DNA from 3 places in the Janthinobacterium sp. SUN211 genome. Region 1 is predicted to be linked to each of the others. Evidence: predicted binding sites of a transcription regulator. Region 1 holds the regulator's gene; each other region holds the start of a gene.

Region 1 (4,184 bases):
ACCTCGTGTACCAGGATATCGGCGCGCTGAAACAGGCTATCGCCGACGTCAACCCGGCTCTGACCAACTTCGAGGCTTCGTGCTTCGATGGCGTGTACGTGACGGGCGACGTATCGCAGGAATACCTGGACCGCCTGGAATATGCGCGTCACCATCCGAAGGCGGCAGCGCCCGAAGATACGCCGCGTTCCCAGCTGAACCTGAACCTGGCGACAACAGAAGCATAAGTAAGCTGCCCGGCCGATGCCGGGCATTTTTTTCTCCGCGATCATGAACGATAAAAAAAACTACGGCTTTACCACCACCATCCTGCATAACGACCGCCGCAAGGGCATCGAACATGGCTCCCTGCACAAGCCCGTGCACACTTCCGTTGCCTTTGGTTACGCCGATGCGCGCCAGCTCGCTTCCGTGTTCCAGGGCAAGGAACCGGGTTTCCGCTATGGCCGCCAGGGCAATCCGACCGTTTCCGCGCTGGAAGACAAGGTCAACAAGATGGAAGACGGCGTGGCGACCCTGTGCTTCGCCACCGGCATGGGCGCCATCGGTGCCGTGGTGCAATCCTTGCTGCGCGCGGGCGACCATGTCGTGTCGTCGGCCTTTTTGTTTGGCAACACCAACAGCCTGTGGCAAACGGTGACGGGGCAGGGCATCGCCGTGTCGTTCGTCGACGCCACCGATGTGGCCAATGTGGCGGCCGCAATCACGCCGGCCACGCGGATTGTTTTCGTGGAAACTATTGCCAATCCGCGCACGCAGATCGCCGACCTGAAGAAGATCGGTGACTTGTGCCGCGAGAAGGGCATCCTGTACATCGTCGACAATACGATGACGACGCCATACCTGTTCCGTCCCAAAGCCGTGGGCGCGGGCCTGGTGGTCAATGCCTTGACGAAATCCATCGGCGGCCACGGCAATGCGCTAGGCGGCAGCTTGACGGACACGGGCGTGTTCGACTGGACGCAGTATCCGAACATTTTCGAGAATTACAAGAAGGCGGCGCCCGCACAGTGGGGCATCGCGCAAATCCGCGCCAAGGCCTTGCGCGACTTCGGCGCGTCCCTGGGGCCGGAAGCGGCGCACCATATCGCCGTCGGCGCGGAAACCATGGCCTTGCGCATGGACCGCACCTGTTCGAACGCCCTGGCGCTGGCCACCATGCTGCAGGCGGACCCGAGAGTGGCGGCCGTGCATTACCCGGGCCTGGCGTCGCACCCGCAGCACGCGCTGGCGACGGACTTGTTCCGCAGCTATGGCTCGCTGTTCAGCTTTGAATTAAAGGACGGCATCGACTGCTTCGATTTCCTCAATCGTCTCAATCTTGCCATTCCCGCCAGCAACCTCGGCGACACGCGCACCCTCGTCATTCCCGTCGCCCACACGATTTTCTACGAAATGGGTGCCGAGCGGCGCGCCAGCATGGGCATCGCCGAGTCGCTGATCCGCGTCTCCGTCGGCATCGAGGATGAGGCCGATTTGCTGGACGACTTCAAAAACGCGCTGGACGCCTAAACAGCCGCGCAGCATATAAAAAGGGCCGCAACAGTCATGCTGTTGCGGCCCTTTTTACATGCGGTGGTTCAATGCCAGCTGCGCATCAAGCCGACAGCCAGCCCTTCCAGGGCAAACTCATCTTCCGGCGACACGGTAATCACCTTGAAGTCCGGGTTTTCCGGCAGCAATTCGATGACGGAACCCGTCTTCTTGTAGCGCTTGACTGTGACTTCGTCGCCGATGCGGGCCACGACGATCTGGCCATTCTTGGCGCTGTCGACCTTCTTGACGGCCAATAAGTCGCCATCCATGATGCCGGCGTCGCGCATGGACCAGCCGCGCACCTTCAGCAGGAAGTCGGGCTTGGCCGAAAACAGGGCCGGGTCCACGTTGTAGCTCGCTTCCAGGTTTTCCTGCGCCAGGATGGGCGAACCTGCTGCTACCCGGCCGATCAGGGGCAGCGACATCAGCAGCGCTGCCGGCACCTTCGATGGCAGCGCTTCGGCGGCGGCGCCGATCAGGCGGATGCCGCGCGAGGTGCCGGGTGAAATCTCGATCGCGCCCTTGCGGGCCAGGGCCTGCAAATGCTCTTCGGCCGCGTTGGCCGATTTGAAACCCAGTTCATTGGCGATTTCGGCACGGGTGGGAGGGAAGCCCGTGTTTTCAATCGCGTCCTTGATCAGGTTCAGGATTTGTTCTTGTCGTGCTGTCAGCTTGATCATGAGCGGTGGGTGCATACTAAAATGCTGTCTATATGAACAGTCTGTATTTTTGTACAGTATCGCCCACTATGCAAGGGGATTTCCGTGTTTTAGGCGAATTTCGCAAGAAATACTTGTCCACGGGCGGAAAGCACGGTGGCGCGCGGGCTTTTCGGGCCCATGTGGAAGGAATGATTGAAACGTTTGCAAAAGGCGGTTATAATCTTCGGCTGACCTTCCCACACCCGTCTTGACGCCGGGGTGGGCGATTATCAATCCGACCTGAAGGAGTTTGCATGCGTCATTATGAAATAGTCTTTATCGTCCATCCGGACCAAAGCGAGCAAGTGCCCGCGATGATCGAACGCTACAAAGCCAGCGTAACCACCCGCGGCGGTTCGGTTCACCGCGTGGAAGATTGGGGCCGCCGTCAAATGGCTTACTCGATCCAAAAGCTGCCTAAAGCACACTACATCTGCCTGAACATCGAATGCGACAACGAGACCCTGGTCGAGTTGGAAACAGCATTCAAATTCAATGATGCCGTGTTGCGTCACCTGACCGTTAAAATGAAGAAAGCTGAAACAGCTCCTTCGCCGATGATGAAATCGGTACAACGCGAAGACGCGGCCAAAAGCCACCGCACCGAAGCACCAGCAGCCGCTCCAGCCGCAGCAGCAGCTTAATTCTTGACCAGGATCGTGCGCTGAACCAGCTACAAGTAACCGCCATCATTGCCGAGCGCGAAATATTGCGCTATACCCCGGCAGGGTTGCCGATTGTGAATGCAGTATTGCAACACAGTTCGCAGCAGATGGAAGCAGGGATTGCCCGTTTGACCGAGTTTGATGTTGCCGCGCTAGCCGCTGGCGAAATCTCAGGCCGGTTCAGTCAGGCAAACTTGGGCGGGGTGTATCAGTTCACGGGTTTCCTGGCCAGGAAGAGCCGCAACAGCAAGAGTTTGGTGTTTCACATCATTGATTTTAGTGCAGTCAATTCTGACTAGCGCATTTTAGATACAGGAGCCTGACATGGCATTCGGTAAAAAGTTCGACAAAAATAAGCTCAAGCTTAAAGAAAAACGCAAACAGCAAAACCCGTTGTTCAAACGCAAGAAGTTCTGCCGCTTCACCGCAGCTCACGTTGAGCAAGTCGACTACAAAGACGTCGACACGCTGAAAGACTTCGTCCAAGAAAACGGCAAGATCATGCCAGCACGCCTGACCGGTACCAAAGCGCACTACCAGCGCCAAGTTGACACCGCAATCAAGCGCGCTCGCTTCCTCGCGCTGCTGCCATACACCGATCTGCACCACGCTTAATCGGTCAGATATTCCTGGAGAAGAACTATGCAAATCATTCTGTTAGAAAAAGTTGTTAACGTCGGTAACCTCGGCGAAGTCGTCAAAGTCAAAGACGGTTACGCACGTAACTTCCTGATCCCGCAACGCCTGGCACGTCGTGCTACGGCAACCGCTGTGGCTGAATTCGAAGTCAAGCGCGCCGAACTGGAAAAAGCTGCTGCCGCTAAACTGGCCGCATCGCAAGCCCAGGGCGAAAAACTGAGCGGCCTGACCGTTCAAGTTGCTCAAAAAGCTGGTGTTGATGGCCGTCTGTTCGGTTCCGTCACCAACTTCGACATCGCTGAAGCGCTGACCAAGCAAGGTTTTGCTGTTGAAAAAGCACAAATCCGCATGCCTACCGGCCCGCTGAAGATCGTTGGCGAGCACAACGTTTCGGTTGCTCTGCATACCGACGTGGTTGTGGAAGTTGTTATCGCTGTCGTTCCAGACGCGAACGCGTAATCGTCTGCGGGCCTGGCCCGCAAGCGTTGCCGCACTATGAAAAGCCGGGTTCGCCCGGCTTTTTTGTGGCCTTTTTTTCGCTCAATTTCAGCCCTTTATTTTTGCCAGCACGCCGAAGCGGGTATAATTCGCGCCATGAACGCCCCCTCTGATCCGCAACTGGATTCCCTCCGTATTCCGCCGC
Region 2 (4,184 bases), 210 kb from region 1:
CGCTGGGCGTGGTGGCCATCTTGCTGGGCATCGCCTGCGCCTACTGGATCACGCGCTCGATCACGCGTCCCATCACGCGTGCCGTCGAGGTGGCGGAAGCCGTTTCCGCTGGCGACTTGACCAGCCATATCGTCGTGGAAAGCCGCGACGAGACGGGGCAATTGATGCATGCGCTGAAAAACATGAACGATAAACTGGTGAGTATCGTGGGCCAGGTGCGCGCCGGCACCGAATCGATCAGCACGGCGTCGAGCGAAATTGCCGCCGGCAACCTGGACTTGTCGTCACGCACGGAAGAGCAGGCCAGCTCGCTGGAAGAGACGGCGTCGTCCATGGAAGAGCTGACCTCCACCGTGAAACTCAACGCGGACAATGCGCGCAGCGCCAACCAGCTGGCCATCGACGCCTCGCAGATCGCCAGCAAGGGCGGCGTGGTGGTGTCGGAAGTGGTCAGCACCATGGGCTCGATCAACGATTCCTCGCGCAAGATTGTCGACATCATCAGCGTCATCGACGCCATCGCCTTCCAGACGAATATCCTGGCCCTGAACGCGGCCGTGGAAGCGGCCAGGGCTGGTGAACAGGGCCGTGGCTTTGCCGTCGTGGCCTCTGAAGTGCGCAACCTGGCGCAGCGCTCCAGCGCGGCAGCCAAGGAAATCAAGGGCTTGATCGACGATTCCGTGCAAAAGGTCGAGGCCGGTTCGCAACTGGTGGACAAGGCGGGCCGCACCATGGACGAGATCGTGCAAAGCATCAGTCACGTGACGCAGATCATGAACCAGATCACCGACGCCAGCGATGAACAGCGCGCCGGCATCGAACAAGTCAACCAGGCCATCGGCCAGATGGACCAGGTGACGCAGCAAAACGCGGCCCTGGTGGAAGAAGCGGCCGCGGCGGCCGAATCCATGCAGGAACAGGCGGCCAGGCTGGCCGAGGTCGTGGGCGTGTTCAAGCTCGATGCCACGCAGCAATATGCTGCCGCCCGTAGCAGCCCGTCCGTGACGGCGCCTGCGCCAGTAGCGGCTGCCACGCGAGCCGCCACGCAGCCTGCCATGCGACGCGCGCCAGCATCCCGCGCGCCAGCACCCGCCGTGACCGCAAACTCGCCGGACAAGGCGGCGCAAGCGGACGCGGTGCGCGCACGCACGCCGAAGACGCCGGTGGCCTCGGGCGCCGACGAATGGGAAGAGTTTTAAGCACGGATTCTTAAGCGCAGTTTCCCCCTTGGCATGGCGCGGGCGCTACAATCGCGGCTTGAAGACAGCCGCGAACGCGCTCCGCCATGACCACCCGCCGTACCTCCAGCCTTAGCTCAAGCCATCCCGCCAGCCCTGGCGCTGCATCGTCCTCCCTGGCTGAACCGGCCAAACGCGCGCGCTGCCCAGCCTGCCTGCGCGCCGTCTCCAGCTGCATCTGCCGCTGGATCGCCCCCGTTTCCCACGCGGTGGAAGTGCTGATCCTGCAGCATCCGCTGGAAGTGCACAATGCCAAGGGCAGTGCCCGCCTGCTGCACTTGAGCCTGCCGAACAGCCGCATGCTGACGGGCGAGCAGTTTGCCGCCGATACGTTCGCCGAATTGCTGGCCGACAAGCACAACGTGTTGCTCTACCCGGATACGCCCGGCGACCGTTCGCTGGGCATCGCCCCGCCGCCGGTGCTCGATCCAGCCAGCTTGCTCGATCTTGCCCGCGTGCGGCTGGTGGTGCTGGACGCCACCTGGCGCAAGAGCCGCAAGATGCTGTATCTGAATCCCCCGTTGCAACAGCTGCCGCGCCTGCCCCTGCGCGACACGCCCGCATCCCATTACCTGATCCGCAAGGCGCACGCGCCAGACCAATTATCGACCCTGGAAGCGACGTGCTATGCCCTGATGCAGTTGGAGCAGGACGCGGCCCGCTTCGTTCCCCTGATCGCGGCATTTGACGGCTTTGTCGCACAGCAGTTGAGCTATGTCATGCCGCACGGTGAAAAAGCTTGAAACGGCATCACGCCAGCCCTTGATCTTGCCCGCGCAGCGGCATAGTATACTGTACGTATATACAGTTGATGGGGCCGTTCATGAAAGCAATCATTCCAGAGCACGATGACAGCTTCGCCGGGCAAGCCATGTTGCCGCCGCAATCGCTGAAAGCCCACAAGGGCCGCGGCGCCGTGTCGAACCTGCAAGGGCGCTACGAGGTGCACGCGCGCGGCGGTTTCGATGATGGCTGGGGCGTGGGCGGCATGGATGAGGAGGGCGGGGAGGCGGGGCCTCCCACCTGGAAGACGCAGGTCAGCGACGAGCAGGCGCGCACCATTCTCACGCGCAACGCTTCGCCCGATTTGCCGTTCAACGTCTCTCTGAACCCGTACCGGGGTTGCGAACACGGTTGCATTTATTGCTTTGCCCGCCCTACGCACAGCTATCTGGGCCTGTCGCCGGGCCTGGACTTCGAAAGCCGCATCTACGCCAAGGTGAACGCCCCCGAACTCTTGCGCCGCGAACTGGCCAAGCCCTCATATGTGCCCGAACCGATCGCCCTGGGCGTGAACACGGATGCATATCAGCCGTGCGAACGCGAACGGCAACTGACGCGGCGCGTGCTGGAAGTGCTGCACGAGTGCGACCACCCCGTGGCGCTGATCACGAAATCGTCGCTGATCGAGCGCGATATCGACATTCTGGCGCCGATGGCGGCCAGGCGCCTGGCCGCCGTGGCCGTCACTGTCACCACGCTCGACCCGGCCATCGCGCGCACCCTGGAACCGCGCGCGGCCGCTCCGGCGCGGCGGCTGCGCACCATCCGCACCCTGACGGAGGCGGGCATCCCCGTGGGCGTGAGCATCGCGCCCATCATCCCGTTCGTGACGGAACCGGAAATCGAGCAGCTGCTCGAAGCCGTGCGCGACGCGGGCGCCATCCACGCCCATTACGTGGTGCTGCGCCTGCCGTGGGAAGTGAGCCCGCTGTTCCAGCAATGGCTGGAAGCGCACTTCCCGGAACGGGCCCAGCGCGTGATGAACCGGGTGCGCGAAATGCGTGGCGGCAAGGATTACGACAGCGCGTTCGGTACGCGCATGCGGGGCGAGGGCGTGTGGGCTGATCTCATTCGCCAGCGCTTTGAAAAGGCCGTGCACCGGCTGGGCTTGCACGGCAAGGGCGGCCGCTTCAAGCAGCTCGATTGCACGCAGTTCCGCCGGCCGCTGGTGGTGCCGCCGCTGGGCGCAAAAGTAAAAAAGGGTAATGCGGGGCAGCTGGATTTGTTTTAGCGCAAGCAGTGCGGGGCGCGCGCTTGTGCGTTGACACGGGCACGCGCAAGGGCATGCGCGCTGCGCGAAACAGGCGGGTTTGGTGGCGAGTCGCATCGCCGTCCTGCGTCCATCGGGGGGGATGCCGGCAGGGGGAGCGGGCGACGAGAAACTCATCGCCCGCAGGCATGCCGGGCTTAGCCGGAACGGCTCGATCTTGCTGGCTGGATCAGCAAACGGTGCTGGCGCAAGCAGCCAGGCAGAGTTGCTGTGCGATGCCGCTCAAGGCGCCGCAAGCCGCTTTGCACAGGGTGCAGGGAATGCCGGAAGGGGCGACACCCTGGCTGATGGCGGAGATGCTGGGGCTGCGTTGTACGGCTTTGGCTTGCAATGGCAGATTGTTCATTTTAAAACTCCTTGTGATGGCGCCGCCGCGGGCAACGGCAATGGGTGTGCGTACCGAAGTACGGTGCTGATCGTTTCCCGCCAACGACCGTATGCTGAAGCGCGTGCACGCATCGCTGCGCCCACGAGCCCCGACAATTCAAATGCTGTTGACGTCAGCGTTGCGACCAGTAGCGCACTGCGCCGACGCTGACCGGTATCACATCGCTGACGTCGACGGCGAAGCGGGCGACCGTGTTGGCTACCTGCAGGTTTTCCGGGTTGAAGAAGGTCATGATGATGTCGTAGCACTCGGAGCCCGGGCGGCACACGGGACTCTGTTGCACGACGATGGTATCGAGCTGCATGCCCGTGGTCTTGGCCAGCATTTCCGCCGCTTGCATGGCATTCGTGGCCGAGAAGTTGAGCGCGCGGTCCATGCCCGTGACGCCCAGGTTGCGGAAGTCGTAATAGATGCGGTTCAGGAAGTTTTCCAGGCGCGCGCCCGTGTTGCTGCTGTTGATGTCCAGGCTGTCCTGCACCGCCATCAGGCTGTCGATCAGCTGCGG
Region 3 (4,184 bases), on a different contig from region 1:
CTTGCTGCGGCCTTCGGCCAGCGCTTCGGCGAAGTTCGCGAACAGCACGGTAAACCATAGCCACACGGCGACGGCGACGATGAAGCCGAATGGCGCTTCACCCGGGCCGTTCAGGGCCTGGATGGCCAGCAGGGTCGTGATGATGCTGCCCACGTAGACGACGAACATCACGGGACTGCGCCACTGCGTGCGGGGGTCGAGTTTTTTGAACGCATCGACGACGGCGGGGCCGATCAGTGCGGAATCGAACAAAGTCAGGCTTGTGCGTGACATGGTAGCCTCTTATTTGATGAAAAGTTGCAGGTGTTCGACGATCGGGCCCAGGGCCAGCGCGGGAACGTAATTGAGCACGCCGACCAGCACCACCACGCCGATCAGCAAGCCGATGAACATGGGGCCGTGCGTGGGCATGGTGCCGGCATTGGCCGACAGGCGCTGCTTGGCCGCCAGCGAACCGGCCACCGCCAGCACGGGCACGATCACGCCGAAGCGGCCGAACCACATGGCGATCGCCAGCATCACGTTGTAGAACGGCGTATTGGCGGACAGGCCGGCAAACGCGCTGCCGTTGTTGTTGGCCGCCGACGTGAAGGCATAGAGGATTTCGGAAAAACCATGCGCACCCGGATTGGCCACGCCAACCGTGCCCGGTTCGACCATCACGGCGATCGCCGTGCCCGTCAAGACCAGGGCTGGCGTAATCAGGATGGCCAGCGACACCATCTTCATTTCATACGCCTGGATTTTCTTGCCCAGGTATTCGGGCGTGCGGCCTATCATCAGGCCGGCGATGAAAACGGCCAGGATGGCGAACATCAGCATGCCGTACAGGCCCGTGCCCACGCCGCCGAAAATCACTTCGCCGAACTGCATCAGCAGCAGCGGCACCATGCCGCCCAGGGGCATGTAGGAATCGTGCATGGAGTTGACGGCGCCGCACGATGCGGCCGTCGTCACCGCCGCGAACAGGGTCGAGGAGCTGATGCCGAAGCGCGTTTCCTTGCCTTCCATATTGCCGCCCGATTGCAGGCTGCTGGCCTGCTGGTCCACGCCCAGGCCTTGCAAGGCGGGATTGGCTTGCTGCTCGGCGCTCATCACGCCGGCCGTCATGACGACAAAGATCAGGGTCATGGCGGCCAGCACGGCCCAGCCCTGGCGCATGTCGCCCACCATGCGGCCAAAGGTGAAGCACAGGCCGGCGGGGATGATGAAGATGGCCAGCATCTGCAGGAAGTTCGACAGCACGGTGGGATTTTCATACGGGTGCGAGGAATTGGCGTTGAAGAAGCCGCCGCCGTTCGTGCCCAGCAGCTTGATCGACTCCTGCGACGCCACAGGGCCCATGGCGATCGTCTGCGTGGTCGCCACTTGCGCTTCCATCACGGGCTTGCCGGCCGCATCCAGCACGGGCTGGCCATCGGCGGTCACTTTCGGCGTTTCATACGCCACGTGGTCGAGCAGGGTTACTTCCTTGTACGCGGAAAAATTCTGGATCATGCCTTCGCCCATGAAGACGACGGACAGGGCCAGGGACAGCGGCAGCAGGATGTACAGGGTCGAGCGCACCAGGTCGACCCAGAAATTACCGATCGATTTGCCCGAGCGCGAGGCGAAGCCGCGCACCAGCGCGAAGATCACGGCGATGCCGGTGGCCGCCGAAAAGAAGTTCTGGCATGCCATGCCCAGCATCTGCGTCAGGTAGCTCATGGTCTGTTCGCCGCCGTAGCCCTGCCAATTGGTATTGGCGACGAAACTGACGGTGGTATTGAACGAGGAATCGGGGCTGACGGCGCCGAGACCCTGGGGATTCAAGGGCAAGAAGCCCTGCAGGCGCTGCAGGCCGTAGACGAAGACGGCGCCCACGGTATTGAAGACGATCAGGGCGATGGCATAGCTTTTCCAGCCCATGGCCTTGTCGGCGGGCAGGCCGGACCAGCGGTACAGCAGATTTTCCAGCTTTTGCAGCCAGCCCAGGCCGCGCACGGGGCCATCGCCGGCCACCCTGGCCATGTACAGGCCCAGCGGATAGCCGGCGGCCAGCAGCACGGCCAGGAAAGCCACCAATAACAGTATCGATTGCGTCGTCATCACAGTTCCTCCGCCTTCAGCAGCGCCACCAGCAGGTACACGAGCAGGCCAGCAGAGACGACGGCGCCCAGCACATAAAACGCGTTCATTTGACGCTCCCTAATTTGTCGCAGGCGACGGCAAAGCCGGCCGCCAGGACGAAAAACACGGCAATCAAGCCGAGATACACGAGATCCATTCCCACCCTCATTCAGGTTTGTTTTGATAGTGAGCAGATTAGCCAAAAGGGTCTAAAAAATTCGTAAAGACTGGGGAGGCAGCTGTAAACAAGATGTAAAAACGGGCGCTTTACCGCATAAAATCCTTCACAATGGGCGCCAAACCACGCGCGCGGCGCACTGTTGTTGCCCGGGAGTAGCGCTATTGCTCGCGGGACAAGATAGAATGCGCGAGCGTCCGCACAAGGACGCCAAGCCTGCCGCACTGCCCTCCCCCAGTGACGCTGGACGGGATATACTGTATATTCATACAGTTATCGCCGCCGCTGTCACTGCGCCCCGCAGTGCCCTGGCCTGGCGTTCCAACCACTGTCTTTACTTAGCTTGAACACGTATGGCCACTAAAAAACCAGCATCCGACTACAGCGAATCATCCATCCGTGTCCTGAAAGGACTGGAACCCGTCAAGCAGCGCCCGGGGATGTACACCCGCACTGAAAATCCGCTGCACATCATTCAGGAAGTGATCGACAATGCCTCCGACGAGGCGCTGGGCGGTCATTGCACGCATATCGCCGTGACGCAAAACACGGATGGCAGCATCACCGTCGAAGACAATGGCCGCGGCATTCCCGTCGGCCTGCACCCGGAAGAAGGCGTGCCGACGGTGGAAATCGTGTTTACGCGGCTGCACGCGGGCGGCAAGTTCGACAAGGGTTCGGGCGGCGCCTATGCGTTCTCGGGCGGCTTGCATGGCGTCGGCGTGTCCGTCACCAATGCGCTGTCGACGCGCCTGGAAATCACCGTCTGGCGCAAGGAAAGCGACGGCAACGGCTTGCACCATATGGTGTTTGCCAACGGCGACGTGATCGAGCCCCTGAGCTCCCGCCCCGCCCCGCGCGACGGCAAGAAGTCAGGCACGCGCGTCACCGCCTGGCCCGATGCCAAATACTTTGATTCGCCGAACATTTCGCAAACCGAGCTGCAACGCCTGCTGCGCTCGAAAGCCGTGCTGCTGCCGGGCGTGACCGTCACCCTCACCAACGCGAAAACGGGCGATACGCAAACCTGGCAGTACGCGGAAGGCTTGCGCGGCTACCTGACCGAAACGCTGGCGCAGGTATCGAATGGCGAAACCCTGATTCCCCTGTTCGAAGGCGCGCAGTATGCGGGCCCGGACTCGGAAGGCTTTGCCGAGGGCGAAGGCGCGGCCTGGGTGGTGGCGTGGACGGAAGAAGGCGCCATCGTGCGCGAATCGTATGTCAACCTGATTCCCACTTCGAATGGCGGCACGCACGAATCGGGCTTGCGCGACGGCCTGTTCGGCGCCGTCAAAAACTTCGTCGAAATGCACTCGCTGCTGCCGAAAGGCGTGAAGCTGCTACCGGAAGACGTGTTCGCGCGCGCTTCCTTTGTGCTGTCGGCCAAGGTGCTGGACCCGCAATTCCAGGGCCAGATCAAGGAACGCCTGAACTCGCGCGACGCCGTGCGCCTCGTGTCGACCTTCACCAAGCCACCGCTGGAACTGTGGCTGAACCAGCACGTCGACTACGGCAAGAAGCTGGCCGAATTGGTGATCAAGCAGGCGCAGTCGCGCCAGCGCTCGCTGCAGAAAGTGGAAAAGAAAAAATCCTCGGGCGTGGCCGTCTTGCCGGGCAAGCTGACCGACTGCGAATCGTCGGACATCACGCGCAATGAACTGTTCCTCGTCGAGGGCGACTCGGCGGGAGGTTCGGCCAAGATGGGCCGCGACAAGGAATTCCAGGCGATCCTGCCCCTGCGCGGCAAGGTGTTGAATTCGTGGGAAACGGACCGCGACCGCCTGTTCGCGAATAACGAGATCCACGACATCGCGGTCGCCATCGGCGTCGATCCGCACAGCGTGGGCGACTCGCCAGACCTGTCGGGCCTGCGCTACGGCAAGATCTGTATCCTGTC

What was found. The regulator LexA, encoded in region 1, represses DNA repair genes until DNA is damaged. The targets are predictions, from matches to a motif close to ACTGTATNNNNATACAGT.
Region 2: the regulator LexA is predicted to act here: its motif matches at 2,030-2,047, upstream of O3301_RS09740 (PA0069 family radical SAM protein).
Region 3: the regulator LexA is predicted to act here: its motif matches at 2,544-2,561, upstream of O3301_RS21120 (DNA topoisomerase IV subunit B).

Annotation. Positions count from the first base shown of each region.
Region 1 is NZ_JAPWIC010000002.1:677,785-681,968, forward strand. It holds gene purF (amidophosphoribosyltransferase) at 1-227, shown strand, start outside; gene O3301_RS08810 (cystathionine gamma-synthase family protein) at 271-1,512, shown strand; gene lexA (transcriptional repressor LexA) at 1,581-2,216, opposite strand; gene rpsF (30S ribosomal protein S6) at 2,492-2,881, shown strand; gene priB (primosomal replication protein N) at 2,902-3,201, shown strand; gene rpsR (30S ribosomal protein S18) at 3,227-3,517, shown strand; gene rplI (50S ribosomal protein L9) at 3,545-4,000, shown strand; gene O3301_RS08840 (replicative DNA helicase) at 4,136-4,184, shown strand, end outside.
Region 2 is NZ_JAPWIC010000002.1:890,735-894,918, forward strand. It holds gene O3301_RS09730 (methyl-accepting chemotaxis protein) at 1-1,199, shown strand, start outside; gene O3301_RS09735 (tRNA-uridine aminocarboxypropyltransferase) at 1,286-1,981, shown strand; gene O3301_RS09740 (PA0069 family radical SAM protein) at 2,110-3,252, shown strand; gene O3301_RS09745 (hypothetical protein) at 3,461-3,637, opposite strand; gene O3301_RS09750 (S8 family serine peptidase) at 3,792-4,184, opposite strand, start outside.
Region 3 is NZ_JAPWIC010000006.1:285,349-289,532, reverse strand. It holds gene kdpB (potassium-transporting ATPase subunit KdpB) at 1-273, opposite strand, end outside; gene kdpA (potassium-transporting ATPase subunit KdpA) at 283-2,088, opposite strand; gene kdpF (K(+)-transporting ATPase subunit F) at 2,088-2,177, opposite strand; gene O3301_RS21120 (DNA topoisomerase IV subunit B) at 2,641-4,184, shown strand, end outside.